One region of the Methylosinus sp. LW3 genome, then DNA from elsewhere that is predicted to be linked to it. Evidence: riboswitches for the same ligand, from Rfam matches in the RefSeq annotation. Region 1 holds a riboswitch; the other holds the start of a gene.
The links. A riboswitch is a leader RNA that binds a small molecule or an ion and turns the genes downstream of it on or off. The one in region 1 is predicted to bind thiamine pyrophosphate.

Region 1 (11,543 bases):
CGCCGACGAGCGCGCGCAATCCTTTCAGCGTCAGCAGCTCCGGGTCGCCCGGCCCGGCGCCGACCAGAGTGACGCGGCCGCGCGTGGAAGCTTCATCGGCGCGGCGCGTCTCCTCGAGCAGTGCGTCGAGGTCGCTGTCCTGCGGCGCATGCTCGACGCGCGCAAAGGCTTCGCGGGTGAATCGGCGCCAGAAATCACGGCGCGCGAAAAAATCGAGGCCCGAGGCCATCACGCGCGGACGCCAGGCGCGCGCCGCTCTGGTCCAGGCGGAGAAGCTCGACGGAATCAGCGTCTCGACACGGGCGCGCACGGCCTGGGCGAAGGCCGGCGCCGCGCCGCTGGTGGAGACGCCGATGACCAGCGGCGAGCGATTGACGATGGCGCCCATCAGAAAATCGCTGAGCGCCGGCCGATCGGTGAGATTGACGGGAACGCCCTGCGCTTTCGCGGCGTCGCGAAAGGCCTGCGCCTCGGCGTCGTCCTCGATGACGGCGAGCGCCATGGCCGCGCCGGCGAGATCTTCCGCGCGCCAGCCGCGCTCATGCAGCGTGAGGCGCGCGCGCGCGGCGGCGACGGCCTGCAGGCGCGGCGATGGAGACGCTGCGAAGACATCGACCAAGGCCCCCGCCGCGGCGGCGAGGTCCGCCTTCCAGGCCGCGCCATCCGAGCCGCCGGCGACGACCACGCGCCGCCCCTCCAGCGCGTAGAACACCGGCAGGGTCGCGAGCTCCTGCATCAGCTCGGCTGGGACTTCGTCTGGCTTGCGCGTCAACTCGGCTCTCTCTCCATACGGTCACGAGGGGATTTAGCCCCTATCCGGCAAAAGAAAAAGCGGCCCGCGAGGGCCGCTTTCGCCAACCGAACGAAAGGTTCGGATTACTTCTTCTTGCCGTCGGCGCCGAACTGGCTGAGATAGGCCCAGACATTGTCCTGGTCCGCCTCGGACGGCAGGCCCGGGAACACCATCTTGGTGCCGGCGACCTTGGCCTTCGGATTCTTGACGAACTCCTTGAAGACGGCCTCGTCCCAGGTGATGCCGGCGCCCTTCAGCGCGTCGGAATAGGTGTAGCCCTCGACCGAGGCGGCCTTGCGGCCGTTGATGCCGTTGAGCTCGGGAGCCACGGCGTTCTTCGCCGTCTCGCCGACCTGATGGCAGGCCTTGCACTTGTTGAAGACCTTCTCGCCCGCCGCGGGATCGCCGGCGGCGATCGCCTGGCCGGCCATGGCGGTGAAAACGACGCCCGCAGCGAGCGCCAGTCTGGTCACAGATTTCATCCTCGTTCCTTTCCTCGAAGCGTCGTCCCCTGGGAACCGACTATCTTGGTTTTGCCGGCCCGGGCGTGACGCCAGCGCCGATCGTTCATCCCGCGGCCGGGAAACTATATCGGAGCGCTATTGGTGACAATATGCTCGCCCGCCTGAACGGGGCCTGAAATGTCGTTAGGTAACGCGGCGCAGCGTCAGATTGATGCGTCCGCCCTCGGCGAACAGCGGCGACGCGAGCTTGGGAGCGAACTCCGGCAGCAAGCGATCGACGCCATGAAAGCGCAGCCGCGCCGGGCCGCCCAGCGTCAGCACGTCGCCCGACGACAGAACGAAGCCGCGCGACGAATCGGAGCGCTTCACGCCACCGAGGCGAAATCGGCAATCGGCGCCGAGAGAAATGGAGAGAATCGGCGCCGAAAAATCAGCTTCGTCGCGATCCTGATGCGCGCCCATCTTCGCTTCGCGCCCATAGTAATTCACCAGGCAGGCCTGCGGCGGCTGCGGATGCTCGGCGAGCGCCGCCCAGGCGTCGAGCAGCATTTGCGGCATGGGCGGCCAGGGCTCGCCGGTTTCGGGATGGCGCGCCTCATAACGATAGCCGCGCGCCTGATCGCTGAGCCAGCCCAGCGGGCCGCAATTGGTCATACGCACGGAGAAGGGCTGTCCGGTGCGCGGCATGGTCGGCGTGAACAGAGGCGCGCAAGCGACGATCCGCTCCAGCTCGCGCAGCAGAACGAGCTGCGCCGCCTCGTCGAAATAGCCGCGATAGAGGCGAACGCCGGGCTCCATCTCGGACGTGATCGCTCCATCCGGCGCGGAGCGGCCGCGCATCACCGATCTAGCACTTCCTTGGTCGCGACGGTCGAATCGGAATTGAGCCGGTAAACGATCGGCATGCCGGTGGCGATCTCGAGCGAGGACACCGATTCGGGCGTCAGCCGGTCGAGCACCATAGCCAGAGCGCGCAGCGAATTGCCATGGGCGGCGACCAGCACACGCTCGCCCCGCAGGGCGCGCGGCAGGATCTCCTGGCAATAGAAGGGCAGCACACGCGCCACCGTATCCTTCAGGCTCTCGCCGCCGGGCGGCGCGACGTCATAGGAGCGCCGCCACAGCCGCACCTGCTCCTCACCCCATTGCTGGCGCGCCTCGTCCTTGTTGAGGCCGGAGAGGTCGCCGTAATGCCGCTCATTGAGCGCGCGGCTGCGGATGACGGGCACATCTCTCTGCCCGAGCTCATGAAAGGTGAGATCGAGCGTGTGCTGAGCGCGCAGCAACAGCGAGGTGAAGCCGATATTGAAGCGAAGATCGATGCGCTTCAGCTCCCGACCGGCTCGCCGCGCCTCTTCTATGCCCTTGGGCGTCAGATCGGGATTCTTCCAGCCCGTGAAGAGATTTTTGGCGTTCCACTCGCTTTCGCCATGGCGGAGGAGGACGAGTATACGGTCCATGCGGGCTATGTCCCTCGAATCGAACGATGCGGCGCGCGATCAGGCGCCGGCGAGGCCGAGCACATCGGCCATAGAATAGAGGCCGGCCGGCCGGCCTCGCGTCCAAACTGCAGCGGCGATCGCGCCGCGCGCGAAAATGCCGCGATCCTCGGCGCGATGCGCGAGCTCTATGCGCTCCCCCGCCCCGGCGAAAATAACCGAATGCTCGCCGACCACCGTGCCGCCGCGCAGCGAGGCGAAGCCTATGTCGCCCTCCCGGCGCGCGCCGGTGAGGCCGTCGCGGGCGCGGGCGCTATGCTCGGCGAGCGCGATCTCGCGCCCCCGCGCCGCCGCCTCGCCCAAAAGCAGCGCCGTGCCGGAGGGCGCGTCCACCTTCATGCGGTGGTGCATCTCGACGATCTCAATGTCCCAGGCGGAGCCGAGCGCCTTAGCGGCGCGCTCCACCAGAACGGCGAGAAGATTGACGCCGAGGCTCATATTGCCGGAGCGCACCACAGGAATGCGTTCGGCCGCAACGGCGAGAGTGGCGAGGTCCTCGTCCGAAAATCCGGTGGTGCCGATGACATGGGCGACGCCAGCCGCCGCCGCGAGCCCGGCCAGCGCCACAGTCGTCGCGGGCGTCGAAAAATCAATGGCCACATCGGCCGTCGCCAAAGTGGCCGCCGCATCTGCGGAAAGGCGCACGCCATTGGCGGGGCGCCCCGCCAGCAGGCCGGCGTCCTCTCCGAGGACTGGCGAATCGGCCGCTACGACCGCGCCGGTCAGCGCGACGCCTTTCGTCTCGCCGGCGGCGGCGATCAGCATCCGGCCCATGCGGCCGGCGGCGCCGACGACGACCAGCCGCACATCGCTCATGACGCTCGCCCCCTTTTGAATCCACGCGGCCTCACTCGAGCCGGCGGCCAGTCTATACAGCCCCGATGCGCGAATGAGAAGGGGAGCCGCCCCACCCGATCGGGCGGCTATTTGCCTTTCGGGCGGAAGGCGGCGACGCGCGCCGGATCGGTCTCTATATAGGCCGCTCCGATGAGGTCGAGACAATAGGGCACGGCCGGCATCACGGCGTCGAGACAGAGCTCGATTGCGGCCGGCTTTCCGGGCAGGTTGATGACGAGGCATTTGCCGCGATGCGCGGCCAATTGCCGCGACAATATCGCCGTCGGCGTCTGCGCCAGCGACACTTTGCGCATCAGCTCGCCGAAGCCCGGCAATTCGCGCGGCGCGGCGGCGAGCGTCGCCTCCGGCGTCAGATCGCGCGGCGACGGCCCCGTTCCGCCCGTGGTGACGACGAGATCGCAGCCGATATTGTCGGCGAGTTCGATGAGCGTGTCGCGCACGCTCTCGAAGCCGTCGGGGATGAGGCGCCGCTCTATGCGGAACGGCGTGGTCAGCACCTTCTCGAAATAGGCGGCGATGGCCGGTCCGCTGATGTCCTCATAGACGCCGGCGCTGGCGCGGTCGGAGGCGGTGACGACGCCGATGACGGCTTGCTGTCTCTCAGTCATGCGCTGCACAATAGCGGGTCCGAGGCGCGAGACAACCGAAAGCTCCGTCGGCGACGACGAAGCCGGTTCTCGCATCGAAAGTGATGAAATCGAAATAAGGAGCGCGCCGTCGCCTTGCGAACGCGCCGCTTCGTGGCTGACTTTTCGAGTGTCGAATGAGATCGTCGTCAGCGCATTGCGCGGCGCCGAAACGCGGCCACTGTCTGAAATTCATACACGTAGCGGCGCGAGATATTCGCGCGGCGCATTCGATCGAAAACCGACCGAACGCCATTCGGCGGACGCCTCCTGGGCGCGCGAAATATCGCGCGCCCGGCGGCGTCACGATCGCGAATGCGGGAGCTGCTCCCGGCAGGATTCGCGTCGATCCGGAAGGATCACTCCTTCACCGAAGCCGGCTCGCAGCCGCACTTCTGATAGCAGGCGTCCTTGTCGGACTTGGCCTTCTCGATCGACGCCGGGGTCGAGGAGAAGCGATTCTTGATGGAGATATATTCGAAGTAGCACTTGTCGACGCAGACGCCCTTCGCATCTTCATCCTTGGTGTCGCAGCCGGCGAAAACCGGGCCGACCATGCCGAGCGACAGAGCAGCAGCCGTCACAATGGCGCGAATGTTCATTTGCCGTTTCCCTCTTTTGGACGTTGGAACATTAGTCCCTTATTTTGTTACAGGGCGCATCGTCCCGCGGGGCAAATAGGCTGTTTTCGCTGCGCCTGTCAATGTAATTGACATTTCGGTGTCGCGTGGAAAGCGTCTCGGGAAAAGCCTTGCTGCAACGCAAAAGGAGCTTTTCCCGAGGGTCGCCGAAAAAATCGCCCGCTCGCCTCACTCGGCGACGTAGATTTGCGCGCCCTTCTCCAAGAACTCGGCGCTCTTTTCCGCAAAGCCCTTCTCCCGCTCGGCGATGGCGGCGGCCTCCTCGCGCAGATCGCGCGTGATCTGCATGGAGCAGAATTTCGGCCCGCACATGGAGCAGAAATGCGCGACCTTATGCGCCTCCTTGGGCAGCGTCTCGTCGTGATAGCGGCGCGCCGTGTCGGGATCGAGTCCAATGTCGAACTGATCCTCCCAACGGAAATCGAAACGCGCCCGGCTCATGGCGTTGTCGCGTTCCTGCGCCGCGGGATGGCCCTTGGCGAGATCGGCCGCATGCGCTGCAATGCGATAAGTGATGACGCCGGTCTTCACATCCTCGCGATCGGGCAGGCCGAGATGCTCCTTGGGCGTCACATAGCAGAGCATGGCCGTGCCGAACCAGCCGATCATCGCGGCGCCGATGGCGGAAGTGATGTGATCATAGCCGGGCGCTATGTCGGTGACGAGCGGCCCGAGCGTGTAGAAGGGCGCCTCGCCGCAATCGCGCAGCTGCTTTTCCATATTCACTTTGATCTTGTGCATCGGCACATGGCCGGGGCCTTCGATCATCACCTGACAGCCCTTGTCCCAGGCGATCTTGGTCAATTCGCCCAGCGTCTCCAGCTCGGCGAATTGCGCCGCGTCATTGGCGTCGGCGATGCAGCCCGGACGCAATCCGTCGCCGAGCGAGAAGGAGACGTCATAGCGGCGCATGATGTCGCAGATCTCGTCGAAGCGCTCATAGAGGAAGCTCTCCGAATGTCGCGAGAGGCACCAGCGCGCCATGATCGAGCCGCCGCGCGAGACGATGCCGGTGACGCGATCCGCTGTGAGCGGCACATGGGCGAGGCGCACGCCGGCGTGAATGGTGAAGTAATCGACGCCCTGCTCCGCCTGCTCGATCAGCGTGTCCTTGAACACTTCCCAATCGAGCTTGGTGGCGTCGCCGCCCACCTTCTCCAGCGCCTGATAGATCGGCACTGTGCCGATCGGCACGGGCGCGTTGCGAATGATCCAGTCGCGGATGTTATGGATATTGCGGCCGGTGGAGAGATCCATCACCGTATCGGCGCCCCAGCGGATCGCCCACACCATCTTCTCCACCTCCTCGGCGACCGAGGAGGTGATGGCCGAATTGCCGATATTGGCGTTGACCTTCACCAGGAAATTGCGGCCGATGATCATCGGCTCGGCTTCCGGATGATTGATATTGGCGGGAATGATGGCGCGCCCGCGGGCGATCTCCTCGCGCACGAACTCCGGCGTCACGAAAGCCGGAAGCGCGGCGCCGAAGCCCTCCCCCGCCTCGATCCGCTCCCCCGCCTGCGCGAAGGCGCGCTCGCGGCAGAGATTCTCGCGATGCGCGACATAGATCATCTCCTCGGTGACAATTCCGGCGCGCGCGAATTCGAGCTGCGTCACCGGCGCCGAGCCGGCGGCGCGGCGAATGGCGCGCGGCGCGGGACAGGGCGGAACCAGCCGATCCTCGCCGACGAAGCCATTGTCCTCCGGCTTCACCGCGCGGCCGTCATAGGCCTCGAGCCCGGCGCGGCCGTCGAGCCAGCGCCGCGCCGCCGGCAGGCCGGCCGAAAGATCGGGCGCGAAATCGCCACAGCTATAAGGGCCGGAGGGATCATAGACGCGCAGAGGCGCGTCGCCGGCGGAGGGGTGAAGCGCGATCTCGCGGACGGGAACGCGAATGTCCTCGCGGCCGCGCGGCGCGGAATAGAGCTTGCGCGAGGCGCCGATCGGTCCGGTGGTCACGCTCTGGGGCGTCGTCGGGCGCTTGTCCTGCACGTTCATCGTCGCGCTCCATTGGTTCGGATGGATGGGCAGCGGGCGATGAAGTCGGGCGCGCCGTCCCGAAAGATCGGGCGACGCGTCCTGCTGGCCTTCCCTCGCGCCGGCATTACCCGGATCAGGTTCGATGGGTGCTTCTCAGCCGCTCCTCTCGGAGAGGCGCCCCTCGCCATGCCGTGATTTTATCCGTGGCCTCGGATCGCGGCAAGCCCGGCCGGCCGGGCCGGTCCCGAAAAAGCGGGGACTGATTTTTCGAGCGAAACCTGGACTCGCCGCTCGGCAGAAACCGCTGTTGCAAAAACGTGACAGGATCGGAAATATCGACCAGAGCCCGGGCGACGACGCTGTCGCACGCCGCCCGCTCTGATAGATTCTCGGGCAATAGTGAGTCGTAAGGTGCGAACGCCGCCGGGTTGCCGAGTGCTTCTAAATGGCGTGTGAACGGCGACCGATCTGGGCGGGGCAATAGATAATGAACGGATTTTACTGGCGTAATCTGGCCTCGGCGGCTGCGCTCACCGTCGCTTTGACGGCTCCGTCGCTGGCGGCGGACGGCTATTTTCTGATCGGCTATGGCCCGCGTCAGAAGGCGCTGGGGGGCGCCGGCGTCGCCGATTCGCGGGACGCCATGTCGCTGTCGGTCAATCCGGCCGGCCTCGTCGATCTCGAGCGCCAGATGCAGCTCGGCCTGACCGCCCTTCTGCCGGAGCGCGGCTATTCGACCGACGGCCTGCCCAAGGTGCTCGCGCCGGGCGACGTCCGCAGCGGGCGGCCGATCTTCCCCGTGCCGCATGACGCCTATGCCTCGCCGCTCGACGCCGACTCGGCCTGGGGCACGGCGTCCTACGCCAATGGCGGCATCAACACCTCTTTCGACTTCGGCCATTACCATTCGCCGCTCGGCGGGCCATTCGGCGGCGGCTATGCGGGCGTCGATCTCGAGCAGGCCTTCACCAGCATCGGCTATGCGCGCAAGTTCGGCGCGCTGTCGCTCGGCGTCGCGCCGACGATCGCGGTGCAGACCATCAATCTGCAGGGGCTGAAGACCTTCGCGCCCTATTCCTCCGACATGTATCGCCTGTCCGACAATGGATATGACTGGTCGTTCGGCGGCGGCGTGCGGCTCGGCCTGCAGTGGCGGGTGACGGATCAGTTCCGCATCGGCGTCGCAGGCTCGACGCCCATGTTCATGACCCGCTTCGGCAAATATTCGGGCCTCTTCGCCGACCATGGCAGCTTCGATATTCCGGCCAATATCACCGCCGGCCTCGCCTATGATCTGACGCCCGATCTGACCGTCATGGCCGACTGGCGCCACATCTTCTATTCGGGCGTATCGACCGTGAGCAATGCGAGCTTCCCGGTGCTGCTCCGCTCGCTCGGTTCGTCCGGCGGCCCCGGCTTCGGCTGGAAGGACACTGATTCGGCCTCGTTCGGCGTCGAGTGGCGCATGCAGCCGGGCCTCGCGCTGCGCGCCGGCTATCATTATGTGACCAATCCGATCCCGACCAATTCGGTGACGCTCAACATTCTCGCGCCGATCATCAACGCGCATCACGTCAGCGGCGGTCTCAGCTACGCCGTCACCAAGAATTCGACGCTCGACCTCGCCGTCGTCTACGCTTTCAAGAACAATGTGCGCGGCCCCGAGGCGCTGCCGCAGACGGCGGCGACGCCATTCGGCGCCTATAACCCCGCCGCCAATGTCAATATCTGGCTGCGCGGACTCGAGATTACTGTGGGCTGGAGCTATAAATTCGACCTCGGCGACAATTCGCTGATCCCGACCCATCTCTGACGCCATTCGCGTGAGGCGAGCCTCCGGGCTCGCCCGCGAAAAGCAAAGGCCGCGGCCCGCCAGACGGCGGCCGCGGCCTTTTCGCTTTTTTCAGCCCGGCCTTTTCACATTTCTCAGCCGATGACGATCTTCGGCGGGGCGCGGAGCGATTGAGTCTCCAGCAGGGTCTTCACCTTGGCGGCGAGCTCCTTGTAGATCGCCGCATGCGGGCCTTCCGGCGCGGAGGCGACGACCGGCGTGCCGGCGTCCGAGGTCTGGCGAATGGTGAGATCGAGCGGCACCTCGCCGAGGAAGGGCACGCCCAGCGCCTCGGCGTCCTTCCGCGCGCCGCCATGGGAGAAGATGTCGGTGCGGCCGCCGCAATGCGGGCAGAGGAAATAGCTCATATTCTCGATGATGCCGAGAATGGGCGTCGAGACCTTCTGGAACATGGCCACGCCGCGGCGCGCGTCGATCAGCGCCAGATCCTGCGGCGTCGAGACGACGACCGCGCCGGCGAGCGGCACCTGCTGCGCCATGGTCAGCTGCGCGTCGCCGGTGCCGGGCGGCATGTCGACGACGAGCGCGTCCAGCTCGCCCCAGGCGACCTCGCCCAGCATCTGGCCGAGCGCCTGCGCCACCATCGGCCCGCGCCAGACCATGGGCACATCCTCCTCGACGAGAAAGCCGATGGACATGATCTTGATCCCATAGGCCTCGAGCGGGATCATCTTATTGCCGACGACCTCAGGCTTGCCGCTGAGGCCGAACAGGCGCGGCGCCGAAGGGCCGTAGATATCCGCGTCGAGCAGGCCGACGCGCCAGCCCTGCGCCGCGAGGCCGAGCGCCAGATTGGCGGAGGTTGTCGATTTTCCGACGCCGCCTTTGCCCGAGGAAACCGCGACGATATATTTGATCTTCTCGAGCGCGGCGATGGTCTTGCGCTGCGGCGCCTGACCCGGAGGCGGCGCGGCGGGCGCCGGCGCCCTCTCCGCGGTCAAAGTCACGATCGCCGCCTCTATCCCCGGCACGGTCTTCACGGCGCCCTCCACGGCGACGCGCAGCACCTCGAGCTCCTTGGCCCGCGCCGGATCGCCGGTGAGCGAGACGAAGGCCTTGGCCCCCGACACATTGACTCCGCTGACGAGGCCGGCCGCGACAATCGATTTGCCGTCCGGACCGGCGACGCTCTCCAGCGCTTTCAAGACTGATGCTTCATCGGCCACTGTCTTCGCCCTTTCGCACGAACCCGCATCCGACGCCCTCACGAGGAGGGCGTCTTTTTGGAAGCGTTCTACGCAATCGGTATGCCGATATTCGGCCGATGCGTCTACGGGCTCGCGCGAAGGAGCGTCACGCCCGCTGCTTCTGAACGAGAGCGTTGCGGATGAGGCCGACGATGGCCGTGACGATGGCGCCCGAAACGCCGCCGCCGACGAGCTGTCCGGCGAAAACGGCGATATCGAAGCCATTGCCCGCCGCCCCGGCCAGCGCCGGAATGAGCGAGGTGAGGATGGAGCCGCCGCCCGCGCCGCCGAGCGCGCCGATGATGGCGTTAGCGATGGGGCCGAGATCGAAACTCTTATTGGCCTTAGCGACGCCTGAGCCGCCGGCCGCGCCGGCAAAGAGCTGGATGATGAGATTGATGAGCGTCTCGGACATGGGCTGCGCCTTTCGCTGACGGTTTACGACCGTAACGAACTCGCGCGTGACGACGAATTATCAACCCTGCCGACGCTGAGAGCGACGCTTGCCCGCATCGCGGGCGCCCGAAAGCCGTGAGCGCGGGCGCCGGCTTGCGGCGCCGTAACGGAACTTCGAAAGAAGATTGGTCGGAGTGGCGGGATTCGAACCCACGACCCCTTGTCCCCCAGACAAGTGCGCTAACCGGGCTGCGCTACACTCCGATGGTCGCCCTTATAGAGGCCGGCGAAGCCGCTGGCAACGCATGACAGCGCAGAAGTAGCGAGGAATTCACCGCCGCGTCAGCTCCAGCATGCGCCGGCATTCGGCGAGATCGGCCAGAGCCTGCCGCAGCAGCCGCTCATCCTGCGGGCGCAGGCCGGCGGCCGGCGCCTCGGAAAGGCGCACGGCGGGCAGCGTCAGCATGGGCGGCGGCTCGCGCGCGGCCAGCGCGACCAGAGAGGTGGAGGCTCTCGGCGCTTCCTCCTCATCGATTTCCGACGCGTGAAAGGCGGATGGCGGCTTCGCCCGCGTCGGCGATTCGCCATAAGAGAAGAGCGGAGCCTCGGCCGCGTGCGGCTCGGGCTCGTCGAAATCGGCGCGCTCCGGCCCGGCGCCGCCGCGGGCGCTCTCGATCACCGCGCGCACGCCCTGCTCGCGCAACAGGCGCTGCACGCCTTTGATCGTATAGCCGCGGCCATAGAGCAAATGGCGAATCGCCGCGACCAGCTCGACGTCGCGCGGCCGATAGTAGCGCCGTCCGCCGGCGCGCTTGACGGGCTCGATCTCGGAAAATCGCGTCTCCCAAAAGCGCAGCACATGCGGCGGAAGGTCGAGGCTCTCCGCGACCTCGCCGATCGTGCGGAAGGCGCCATCGGTCTTGGCGGTCAAAATCTGCGCTCCGCTCCCTGCCCGCGCGACGATTCGCGCGCTTCTATTTTCCTCCCTGACGTGGCGTTTTTCAGCCGGAAAATTCTCGCCCTCGGCGTTTCGGTCCCGCGGCCCCGTGGACAAGGGCGCGCGGCTCCCCTTAATTGGCATGCGAGAGCCTCTCACATCGAGCCGCCCCATGACCGACTGGATCCAATTTCCCGCTCCCACGCCCGCCATCGTCGCGCCGCCGAGCGAGGAGAGCGCGACCGATGTGCGCCTGTGGCTGCTCGTCATAGCGGCGCTCGTCTTCGCCATGGTGGTGGTGGGCGGC
Region 2 (11,543 bases), 810 kb from region 1:
CCTCGTCGCGAACGGCGCGAAAAGCTTCGAGCTGACCGAGATCGCGCCGGGAGTCTTCGTCCATCAGGGCGTGACCGCCTTGATGTCTCGCGATAACCTCGGCGGCATCGCCAATCTCGGCGCCATCGTCGGCGCGGAGGCGGTCGCGGTCATCGACACGGGCGGCAGCCGCGCGGAGGGCGAGGCTTTCCTCGCTGCATTGCAGCAGCGCACGACCAAGCCGATCCGTTATGTCATCGACACTCACGTCCATCCGGATCATATTTTCGGGAATATTGCCTTTCGAGACACGGGAGCCGTCTTCGTCGGGCACAAGAATCTCCCGCGCGCCATGGCGACGCGCGGCCCGCACTATCTCTCTTCTTTCCGCGAGACGATGGGCGCCCTGCTCGACGATGTGATTCTGGTTCCGCCGACCCTCACCGTCGAACGTGAGACGATTCTCGATCTCGGCGGCCGCAAGATCGCGCTGAAGGCCTGGCGCACCGCTCACAGCGATTCCGATCTCACCGTGCTCGATCCGCAGAGCGGCACGCTCTTTACCGGCGATCTCTTGTTCCTGCAGCATGTCCCGATCATCGACGGCAGCCTTTTGGGCTTTCTGTCCGTCATCGAGGAATTGCGGAAGATCGAGGCGGTCCGCGTCGTGCCGGGCCATGGGCCGGCGGTCGCTCCCTGGCCGCAGGCGCTGGAGGCGCAAAAAGCCTATCTCGACCATCTCACCCGCGATTTGCGCGCCGATATCGCCAGAGGGGAGACGCTCGCGCGCGCGGTGACGACAGCCGGCCGCGGCGAAAAGCCCAATTGGCTGCTGTTCGAGGATTATCACACGCGCAACGCCACGGCCGGCTTCGCCGAGCTGGAATGGGAGGCCCCTTGAGCCGGCCGCGCCCACAGCGCTATGATTCCAAAAAATACCGGAGGAACGCAGATGAGCCCTTGGACCGCGAGCCTTCACGCTCGCAAATCGCCGAATGAGAGCGAGCCTGAAGGCTCGCGGTCCCTCCTGCGCCCCATCGCAGCGGCCGCAGCCCTCTGCCTTTGGGCCGCCGCCGCCTCGGCCCAGGAGCCGAAGATCGATCCCTGGCCGGGCCTCGTCACCGATATTTTCCACGATCGCGCGATCACCTCGCATGAGGGCGTGGTGGCGCTCGACGCGCCGAAGCGGGCCGAGGACGCCGCCATCGTGCCGATGACCATCTCGCTGCTCGAGCCGGGCCTGCGCGCGGCGACGCTGGTGATCGACGAGAATCCCATGCCCATGGCGGCGGCCTTCTCCTTCGGCGAGGGCGCCGGCGTCGCGAAGATAGAAACGCGCGTGCGCGTGAACTCCTACACCAATGTGCATGTCGTCGGCCAAACGGGCGATGGCGCGCTGCATTCGGTGGTGAAATTCGTGAAGGCCTCGGGCGGCTGCTCGGCCCCGGCGATCAAGGATCAGGACGAGGCCAGCGCCAATCTCGGCAAAATGAAATATCGGGAGTTCGCCAGCGAGAATCCCGCCCTGCGCGAGGCGCAGATCATGATTCGCCATCCCAATAATTCGGGATTGCAGATGGACCCGATCACCCGCGCCTATATTCCGGCTCATTATGTCGACAAGGTCGAGGTGCGGCAGGGGGAGGCGCTGATCTTCTCCATGGAGGGCGGAATTTCCCTGTCGGAGGATCCGAGCTTCCGCTTCGCCTACAAGCCAAATGGCGCCAAGGTGATGCGCGTCGAGGCGCGTGACAATCAGGGCAATGTGTTCAAAGGGGAGTGGCCGATCGGCGGGGCGTCGTGAGACGCTTTTCGTCCGTCGCCGCCACCCACTCGCGCGCCCGCGCCTCCGGCTCCGCGGCGCGCAATATATCGGTGACGACGCAGGCGCTGTCCGCCCCCGCCGCCAGCGCCGCGCGGGCGCGCTCCGGCGTCAACCCGCCTATGGCGACGAGCGGAATCTCGCCGATGCGGCGTTTCCATTGGCCGATTTTTTCGAGCCCCTGCGGGGCGAAGGCCATTTGCTTCAGCAAAGTCGGATAGATCGGCCCCAGCGCGATATAATCGGGGGAGAGCGCCAACGCCCGTTCCAGCTCCGTCTCGTCATGGGTGCTGACGCCGAGCCTTATTCCATGGGCGCGGATCGCGGCGATATCGGCCGTGTCGAGATCGCCTTGGCCGAGATGCACGAAATCGCAGGAAAGATCGATGGCGAGCCGCCAATAATCATTGACGACGAGCTGCGCGCCATGGGCCGCGCAAAGATCGCGGGCGCGGGCGATCTCCTCGCGCAGCGCCGCCTCCTCGCGATCCTTGACGCGCAATTGCACGAGCCTCACGCCGCAAGGCAACAGCCGGGGCAGCCAATCGGCGGAATCGACGATGAGATAGAAGGGATCGAGCAAAATCGCGCTCATGACGGGATGACGCTCGAATGAGAGGCGACGCGCCCCACCCTCCCCTTCAGGGGGAGGGTGGGCCTGCGCAGCAGGACGGGGTGGGGTTCGCCGCCCGAGACTCGGGGGCTCACCCCCTCCCGAGCGCCTTCGGCGCTCGACCTCCCCCCTCCAGGGGGAGGTGGGAACGAAAGCGCGCTCATGCCTCGAGTCCGTCGTCGAAGGCGCGGCCGAGCACGGGCGTCGAAGGCGCCGCCATGTCGCGCGGCTCCATCAGACCGGAGAGATAGGCCGCCCGGCCAGCCTCTATGGCGAGCGAAAAGGCCCGCGCCATGGCCACCGGATCGCCGGCGCGCGCCACCGCCGTGTTGAGCAGCGCCGCGTCGAAGCCGAGCTCCATGACGGCCGCCGCCTGCGAGGGCGCGCCGAGGCCGGCGTCCACGATGAGCGGCGTATTGGGAAAATGCGCGCGCAGCGCTCTGAGGCCGAAAAGATTATTGATCCCGCGGCCGGAGCCGATCGGCGCCGCCCAGGGCATCAGCACGCGGCAGCCGGCGTCCAGCAGCTTCTCCGCGACGACGAGATCCTCGGTCGTATAGGGAAAGACGCAAAAGCCGTCGTCGCTGAGGATGCGCGCCGCCTCGACCAGGCCGAAGACGTCCGGTTGCAGCGTGTCCTCCTCGCCGATCACCTCGAGCTTGATCCAGCTGGTTCCGAACAGCTCGCGCGCCATTTGCGCGGTGGCGACGGCCTCCTTGGCCGTCCGGCAGCCGGCGGTGTTGGGCAGCACGCGCACGCCGAGCTCGCGAATGAGCCGCCAAAAACTCTCGCCCGCGCGCGAGCCTCCGGCCTCCCGCCGCAGCGAGACGGTGACGATCTCCACTCCCGCCACGCGGATCGCCTCGGCGAGTATGGCCGGCGAAGGATAGCGCGCCGTGCCGAGCAGGAAGCGGGAGGATAGGACCTCGCCGTAGAGGAGGAGAGACGCAGTCATCGCATTCGGCTGGTTCGGGGCTCGACCGGAAACCGCATCGGCCATCAGTGCAGGAACAGCTTTCCGAGCACCAGAAGCGTGAGCGTGATATTGGTCGCGAGCATCCATTTCACGGTGTTGAACTCGCCTTTCAGCAAAGCGAACTCATGCTGACGTCGCTGTTCTTCGAGTCGAAATTAGCGACGACCTCCGCGGCCTTGCGCGCTTTCTCCTCGCTCGCGCCGGCCTCTCGAAGGGCGTCGTAGATTTCCGTGACGATCGTGCTCATGACCCGACTCTAACATGGAGTTCGTGGAGGAGGTAGCAAGTTCGACAATCCCCTCACCCTCCCTGCCGCGGCGTGACGATCTCGATCGTATCGTCCTCGACCAGCAGCGTCTCGCCGCGATCCTTGCTGCGCACGAATTCCTGATTCACCGCCGTCGCGACGGTCTGCTCGCTAAAGCCCAATTCCTCGATGAGGCGTTCCAATGTGGGCGCCTCGATCTCGAGCGTCTGCCCATTCACCCTGATTCGCATTCATGACCTCCGGGAAGATATCGCCCGTGAAGAGAAAACGCGCGACGCGGCGCGCCAGCGCCGGCGCCAGAAGAAATCCATGCCGATAGAGCCCGTTCACATAGAGCGTCCGGCCCTGGCGCGAAATGCGCGGCAGATTGTCCGGGAAGGCCGGCCTGACGTCCGAGCCCGTCTCGACGATCTCCGCCTCGGCGAAAGCGGGATGAATCGCGAAAGCCGAATTGACCAGCTCGACGATGGAGCGCGCCGTGACGCGGGAGCGCTCCTCATTCTCGATCATCGTCGCGCCGACCATGAACACGCCCTCCCCGCGCGGCACCACATAGACCGGATGGCGCGGATGCAACATTCGGACGGGGCGGAACAATTCGATCTCCTCGCTGCGCAGCACGAGCATCTCGCCCTTGACGCCGCGCAGCTCCGCCAGCGCGCCGCGCGCGGCAAAGCCGCGGCAATCGACGATCCAATCCGCCCGTGGAACGGAATCGGCGCAGAGCCGGATGCGGACATTGTCCATTGTCTGCAAATGTTCGAACAGCGCCGCCATCGCCGCGCGCGGCTCGAGATGCGCCTCCTGAGGAAAATAGAGCCCGCCCGAGAAACGCCCGGCCAGCGCCGGCTCGAGCGCCGCGAGGCCATCCGCGTCCAGCCGCTCGAACCGCCGGGTGCGGCGGGAGAATTCAGTCAGCTCGGCGCGGTCGCGCGGCGGCGCGACGACGAGGCTGCCGGCGACTTTCGCGACAGGAATGTCCTTGGTCCAGAAGGCGAGCGCCTCCTCGCCGAGCGTCGCCACAATCGGCTCGGCGCTCTGCAGCTCGCACCAGGGCGCGATCATGCCGCCGGCGTAATGCGAGCAGCCGCGGCCCGGCTCCGCCGCTTTCTCGATCAGCTCGACCTCAGCGCCATGCGGCGCGCCGGCGCGGGCGATCTCGAAAGCCGCGGTCAGGCCGGCGACGCCGGCGCCGATCACGCCGATCAGCATCGATGCGGCCCGATAGGGCCGAGGAATATCAGGAACATGCGGCCTCCCTACGCCAGCGCGAACTGGATCAGGTTCGAAGGGTCGCCGAGCCGCTTTTTAAAAAAGCTATTCGGCCTCTCAGCCTCTTGCCACGCGCAAAGCGCGCCAGCGGCGAGGCTCCCCTGGGCGAGACCGAGATTTGCGCAGGAACGGCGGCGCGTCAAGCGGGGCCGCAATGGCTTTGCAGTAAGGAGGCCGGCCGTCGTCATTGCGAGCGAAGCGAAACAATCCAGAGCCGGGGGCGGCCCCTGGATCGCTTCGTCGCTGCGCTCCTCGCGATGACAGCGCTACTCCTGCGGGGCGCGGGCGGTGATCGTCAGAGCATGAACGCGCGTCGCCAGCTCCTCGGCGAGCAGCGTGTTGACGATGCGATGCCGCTCGACGAGCCTCTTGCCCGCGAAAGCCTCGCTCACCACCTCGACTCGAAAATGGCTTTCGCCATCCTGGTGGTGGCCGCCATGCCCGGCGTGCTTGTCAGACTCGTCGATCACCTTCAAGGTGACGGGCGCGAGCCCTTCGGTCAGCTTCGAACGGATGCGGGCCTGGACGGCGCCGATATTGCCTTGCTCGGCCATAGTGGAATCCTCCTCGTCGCCTCGGTCCAAGCAAAATTCCCGCCGATTGAAATTGACGTCGGGTTCCGCTTGCAGCCTGCGGCCAGTCTACCATAATGCAGCGCCATGGATTTGAATTCGCCCCTCTTCGATCGTATCCGCGTGAAGCCCGAGCAGAGGCAGGAGCGCCGCGAGACTCGTTTTCGCTGCGACGCCCCCGGCTGCGAGGCCGAGGGAGCCCATCGCGCGCCCATGGGACGGCTGCGCGAGGGGCAATATTTCTGCTTCTGCCTGGAGCACGTGCGGGAATATAATAATTCATACAATTACTTCAACGGAATGAGCGACGAGGACGTCGCCCGTTACCTGAAGGACGACGCCACCACCGGCCATCGCCCCACCTGGTCCATGGGCGTGAAGCGCGGACAGGCCTCCTTCCGCGAGGACCCGCTGCGGCCCGACAATTTCGCCGATCCTATGGGCCTCTACCGGCAGCGGGCGCATCGCGCCCGGCCGCAGGCCGAGGCGAGCCCGCGCTATTCGGCGGTGACGATCAAGGCGCTGAATGCTCTCGGTCTCGATGAGACCGCCGGTGCGGAGGCGATAAAGACGCGCTATAAGGAGCTCGTCAAACGTCACCATCCCGACGCCAATGGCGGAGATCGCTCCTGCGAGGAAAGACTGCGGGAGATCATTCACGCATATAAGACGTTGCGGGCCGCCAAGCTCGTTTGAACAAGCGTTTGACCAGGCCTTGCCGGCGCGAATGTCGCGAGCGCGCGTCGGCGAAACGGAGGATCAATGTCAACCCCAAGCGACAAAGCGGCCGGGTCCGCGCCCCTGCCGGACCTCAAAGTCTCCGTGCGCCAGCTGTTCGGCATCGACTCCGATCTCGAGGTTCCCGCCTATTCCGAGCGGACCGAGCATGTCCCGGACAAGGATCCCGACTATCTCTTCGACCGCGAGACGACGCTCGCCATTCTCGCCGGTTTCGCCCGCAACCGCCGCGTCATGGTCACGGGCTATCACGGCACCGGCAAATCGACGCATATCGAGCAGGTCGCCGCGCGGCTCAACTGGCCTTGCGTGCGCGTCAATCTCGACAGCCATGTCTCGCGCATCGATCTCGTCGGCAAGGACGCGATCGTGCTGAAGGACGGCAAGCAGGTCACGGAGTTCCGCGACGGCATTCTGCCCTGGGCGCTCCAGCACAATATCGCGCTCTGCTTCGACGAATATGACGCCGGCCGTCCGGATGTGATGTTCGTCATTCAGCGCGTGCTGGAAGTCTCCGGCCGGCTGACGCTGCTCGATCAGAACCGCGTCATTCGTCCGCATCCCGCCTTCCGCCTGTTCGCCACCGCCAATACGGTGGGCCTCGGCGACACATCCGGCCTCTATCACGGCACGCAGCAGATCAATCAGGGCCAGATGGACCGCTGGTCCATCGTCTCGACGCTCAATTATCTGCCGCATGACGCGGAGACCAATATCGTGCTCGCCAAGGTGAAGAGCTTCAATGCGACCAAGGAAGGCCGCGACGCCATCAATAAGATGGTGCGCGTCGCCGACCTCTCGCGCAACGCCTTCATGTCCGGCGATCTCTCCACGGTGATGAGCCCGCGCACGGTCATCACCTGGGCGGAGAATTCCGAGATATTCGGCGATGTGGGCTTCGCCTTCCGGCTCACCTTCCTGAACAAATGCGACGAGCTCGAGCGTCCGCTCGTCGCAGAGTTCTACCAGCGCTGCTTCGGCAAGGAATTGCCCGAGAGCGCGGTGAATGTGGTGATGTCCTGAACAGCGCTTTTCCGTCATTGCGAGGAGCGTAGCGACGAAGCAATCCAGGGCCGCCCCATGGCTCTGGATTGCTTCGCTTCGCTCGCAATGACGGAAAAAGCATCGCGCCTGATTGCAGTCAGCGCTTCTTTCCATCCCGCGCCAGCAAATCTGGCCGCCTCGCGCGCGTCAGCTCGAGCGCGCGCTCATGGCGCCAGCGCGCGATCTTGGCGTGATCGCCGCAGAGCAGAATGTCGGGAATGGCGCGGCCCTCGAAATCGCGTGGCCGCGTATATTGTGGATATTCGAGCAGACCACTCTCGAAGCTCTCTTCCTCGCCCGAGGCCGACTCGCCCATTATGCCCGGCAACAGGCGCACGCAGGCGTCGACGAGCGCCATGGCCGCGATCTCGCCGCCCGAAAGCACATAATCGCCGATCGAGATTTCCTCCAGCGCGCGCGCCTCGATGATGCGCTCGTCCACGCCCTCGAAGCGTCCGCAGAGGATGATCGCGCCCTCGCCTTCGACCAGCGCGCGCACGCGGCTCTGCGTCAGCGGCGCGCCGCGCGGACTCATCAGCAAGCGCGGTCTCGCATCGCCTTCCGGCGCGGCCGCGTCGATCGCCGCGGCGAGAACATCGGCGCGCATCACCATGCCGGGACCGCCGCCGGCGGGCGTGTCATCGACAGCGCGATGACGGCCGAGGCCGTGCTCGCGAATATTGCGCGCCTCGAGCGACCAGAGCCCGCGCGACAGCCCGTCGCCCGCGAGCGACAGGCCGAGCGGGCCGGGGAACATTTCCGGGAAGAGAGTGAGTATCGTCGCGCGCCACATGGGGCGGGTTATGGCATGGGGGCGCGGGACGGGAAAGGCGGCGCGCTTTCGCCCGCGATGGTTGCGAGCTAGAGTTTCTCTCGCGGGCGCTCACCGCCACGAAAGGCCGATATGTCGCCGACGCTGTTTCGCCAAAGAGGATATCGGTTCTATTTCCTCTCGCGTGAGGAGCCGAGGGCGCATGTTCATGTCTACCATCCAGACGGCGAAGCCAAGTTCTGGATGGATTCGGAAATCGCGTTGGCGCGCAATCAGGGGCTGTCGGCTCAGGCCTTGCTGGAAATCGAGATCATGATCCGAGAGCATGAATAAGGAGATCAGGGATGCCTGGCGTCGACACTTCCCCGGTTGAAGTCTCGGGTGTGACGAAGCTCGGCGTCTGGCTGCGGCTGGACGATGAGCAGCTCTTCATGCCTTTCGACCAGTTTCCGTGGTTCCGCACGGCCGCGGTCTCGCAGATATTCGAAGTGGAACGGCTAAATCCGCAACATCTCTATTGGCCCGAGCTGGATGTCGATCTGCATGTCGACTCCATTCGCCACCCCGAAAATTTTCCGCTGGTGGCGCAGCCGCCGCGATGAGGACGGCTATCCCTCTTCCCCTGAAGGCGCATCGCCCTCGATCTCGAGCGGCGGCTCCACCACCACGCGGCCGCCGGCCAGATCGACGATCGGAACCACGGCCTTGGTGAAGGGGAAGAGCAGCGTCTCGCCGCCGGCGGGCGGACGCACTTCCAACAGATCGCTCGCGCCGAAATTGCGCACGGCGATCACCACGCCGAGCGTCTCGCCGGCGGGCGTTTCCGCGCGCAGACCTTCGAGATCGGCGAGATAGAATTCGTCTTCCTCCGGCTCCGGCAGCGCCGCGCGCGGAAGATAGAGCTCGACGCCGGTCAAAGCCATCGCAGCCTCGCGGTCACGCACGCCCTCGAGACGCGCGACGAACATGTCCTTGCCGATCGGCCGCAGCGAGGCGATGACGAAACGGCGCGCGCCGCGGGCGTCGAACAAGGGACCGTATGTGGAGATCGCCGAAGGATCGGCGGTGAAGCTCTGCAGGCGGATTTCGCCGCGCACGCCATGCGCGGCGCCGAGCCGGCCGAGGAGAACGGCGTTTTTCATGGGAAAGCGAGCCCGAAGGCTCGCGGTCCAGGCTCGCATCGCCGCACGAGCGAAGCGCTCCAGAGACCGCCGCGCGGCCCAGGGTCGCTTCGCTTCGCTCGCAAGGACGGCGTCATCAGGCCGAGGCGGCCTCGGCGGCGGCGGCCGCAGCGGCGGCGCGCTCCTGCGCCTTCTTCTTCGGCTGGGCCTTCTGCGGATTATTATGCGCCTCGCGCTTGCCGACGCCGACGCTCTCGAGCAGACGGGCGACGCGATCGGTCGCCTGCGCGCCCTTGGCGATCCACTCCTGCGCCTTCTCGGCGTCGAGCACCAGACGATCGGCGGCGTCCTTCGGCTTCAGCGGATCGAAAGTGCCGAGACGCTCGATGAAGCGGCCATCGCGGGGCGAGCGCGAATCGGCGACGACGACGCGATAGAAGGGGCGCTTCTTGGCGCCGCCGCGGGAGAGTCTGATCTTCAGGGACATTTGGTTCTTCCTTTGTGAGCGAGTAGCGAATAGCGAATAGCGAGTAGCGTGAGCGAACTATTCGCTACTCGCTATTCGCTATCCGCCCCTTCATTTCTTCTTCCCGAACGGATTCAATCCGCTCAGGAAACCTCCGCCGCCGCCGAGCCCGGGCAGGGTCGGCTTGGCGGAGAATGCGGAAGCCGGCGGCGCAGCGGGAATGCTGGGGCCGGCGCCGGGCGGCTGGCCGCCGCCCATTTTCTTCTGCAATTGCGCGAGCTGCTCGGGCGAGGGCGCCTGCATCCCGCCCATGCCCATCATCTGCGCGGCCTTGGCCATCATGCCGCCGCCCTTGCCGCCGCCCATGGCTTTCATCATGTCGGCCATCTGGCGATGCTGCTTCAGCAGCTTGTTGATGTCCTCCACCTTCGCGCCGGAGCCCGCCGATATGCGGCGCTTGCGCGAGGCTTTGAGAATGTCGGGATTGCGCCGCTCCTTGGGCGTCATCGACAGAATGATCGCGCGCTGGCGCTTGAACATTTTGTCGTCGATATTGGCGGAGGCGATCTGCTCCTTCATCTTGGCGACGCCGGGGAGCAGCCCCATTATGCCGCCGAAGCCGCCGACCTTCTCCATCATGGCGAGCTGATCGGCCAAATCCTGCAGATCGAACTTGCCTTTCGCCATGCGCTCGGCGGCGCGCTGCGCTTGCTCCTGATCGACCGCCGCGGCGGCTTTCTCCACCAGCGCCACAATGTCGCCCATGCCGAGAATGCGATTGGCGATGCGCTGCGGCGAGAATTCGTCGAGCGCATCCATCTTCTCGCCGGTGGCGATCAGCTTGATCGGCTTGCCGGTGACGGCGCGCATCGAGAGCGCCGCGCCGCCGCGGCCATCGCCATCGACGCGCGTCAGCACAATGCCGGTCAGGCCGACGCGATCGTCGAAATTCTTGGCAAGATTGACCGCGTCCTGACCGGTCAGCGCATCGACGACGAGCAATATCTCATGCGGCTTGGAGACGGCCTTGATCTGCGCCATCTCCTCCATCAGCGGCTCGTCTATGTGTGTGCGGCCCGCCGTGTCGAGCATCACCACATCATAGCCTTCGCGCCGGGCCGTCTCCTCGGCGCGCTTGGCGATCTTCACCGGGTCCTGGCCCGGCACGATCGACAGAGTGTCGACCTCCACCTGCCGGCCGAGAATGGCGAGCTGCTCCTGCGCGGCCGGGCGCTTCACGTCCAGCGAGGCCATCAGCACGCGCTTGCCGTGGCGCTCTTTCAGGCGCTTGGCGATCTTGGCGGCGGTCGTCGTCTTGCCGGCGCCCTGCAGGCCGACCAGCATGATGGCGACTGGCGGCGCGGCGTCGAGGTCGATCGGCTGCGCGGTCGAGCCCAGAGTCTCGACCATGACGTCATTGACGATCTTGACGACCATCTGGCCGGGCGAGACCGACTTCACCACATTGGCGCCGACGGCCTTGGCCTGCACGCTGTCGGTGAATGTGCGCACGACATCGAGCGCGACATCCGCCTCGAGCAGAGCGCGGCGGACCTCGCGCAGAGCCTCGGCGACATCGGCGTCCGAAAGGGCGCCGCGCCGCGTGAGCTTGTCGAATATGCCGGAGAGCTTGTCGGAAAGGCCCTCGAACATGCGGTTCTCCCAGGGAGCGAGTAGCGAATAGGAAGTAGCGAGTAGAGCCGAAGCTCGATCTCTTCGCTACTGCCTATTCGCCACGCGCCCGTCCAAAGCAAAGCGCGCCCGGGGGCGCTCAGCGCTGCCGGACGTTGGCCCTACGCCTCTCGGGCGAATGGGCGGGTCATAGGTCATCTCTGACGAGATTGGCGCGTTTTTAGGCGCTGGGGACCGGGAAGTCAACGCGGCGCGTGGCGGGCGCTCC

Region 2: it holds a riboswitch for thiamine pyrophosphate, as region 1 does, so the genes downstream of both, METLW3_RS0118265 (FAD-dependent oxidoreductase) here and thiC (phosphomethylpyrimidine synthase ThiC) in region 1, are expected to answer to the same signal.

Annotation. Positions count from the first base shown of each region.
Region 1 covers NZ_AZUO01000001.1:2,831,649-2,843,191, forward strand. Annotated here, with positions in the region: gene cysG (siroheme synthase CysG) at 1-772, opposite strand, end outside; gene METLW3_RS0114150 (cytochrome c-554) at 877-1,275, opposite strand; gene METLW3_RS0114155 (alpha-ketoglutarate-dependent dioxygenase AlkB) at 1,441-2,097, opposite strand; gene METLW3_RS0114160 (2,3-bisphosphoglycerate-dependent phosphoglycerate mutase) at 2,097-2,717, opposite strand; gene dapB (4-hydroxy-tetrahydrodipicolinate reductase) at 2,757-3,572, opposite strand; gene mog (molybdopterin adenylyltransferase) at 3,680-4,222, opposite strand; gene METLW3_RS0114180 (hypothetical protein) at 4,600-4,842, opposite strand; gene thiC (phosphomethylpyrimidine synthase ThiC) at 5,050-6,882, opposite strand; TPP riboswitch at 6,956-7,056, opposite strand; gene METLW3_RS0114195 (outer membrane protein transport protein) at 7,352-8,677, shown strand; gene METLW3_RS0114200 (Mrp/NBP35 family ATP-binding protein) at 8,791-9,882, opposite strand; gene METLW3_RS0114205 (hypothetical protein) at 10,010-10,318, opposite strand; tRNA gene METLW3_RS0114210 (tRNA-Pro) at 10,486-10,563, opposite strand; gene METLW3_RS0114215 (MerR family transcriptional regulator) at 10,631-11,230, opposite strand; gene METLW3_RS0114220 (COX15/CtaA family protein) at 11,409-11,543, shown strand, end outside.
Region 2 covers NZ_AZUO01000001.1:3,637,228-3,648,770, forward strand. Annotated here, with positions in the region: gene METLW3_RS0118230 (quinoprotein relay system zinc metallohydrolase 2) at 1-880, shown strand, start outside; gene METLW3_RS28870 (hypothetical protein) at 1-64, opposite strand, end outside; gene METLW3_RS0118235 (quinoprotein dehydrogenase-associated SoxYZ-like carrier) at 932-1,783, shown strand; gene METLW3_RS0118240 (thiamine phosphate synthase) at 1,749-2,396, opposite strand; gene METLW3_RS0118245 (thiazole synthase) at 2,575-3,369, opposite strand; gene METLW3_RS28345 (hypothetical protein) at 3,500-3,637, opposite strand; gene thiS (sulfur carrier protein ThiS) at 3,691-3,840, opposite strand; gene METLW3_RS0118265 (FAD-dependent oxidoreductase) at 3,809-4,870, opposite strand; TPP riboswitch at 4,898-5,043, opposite strand; gene METLW3_RS0118275 (BolA family protein) at 5,197-5,484, opposite strand; gene METLW3_RS0118280 (DnaJ domain-containing protein) at 5,590-6,198, shown strand; gene cobS (cobaltochelatase subunit CobS) at 6,265-7,263, shown strand; gene trmD (tRNA (guanosine(37)-N1)-methyltransferase TrmD) at 7,382-8,077, opposite strand; gene METLW3_RS25860 (DUF4160 domain-containing protein) at 8,189-8,389, shown strand; gene METLW3_RS0118300 (DUF2442 domain-containing protein) at 8,401-8,658, shown strand; gene rimM (ribosome maturation factor RimM) at 8,665-9,198, opposite strand; gene rpsP (30S ribosomal protein S16) at 9,314-9,664, opposite strand; gene ffh (signal recognition particle protein) at 9,755-11,296, opposite strand.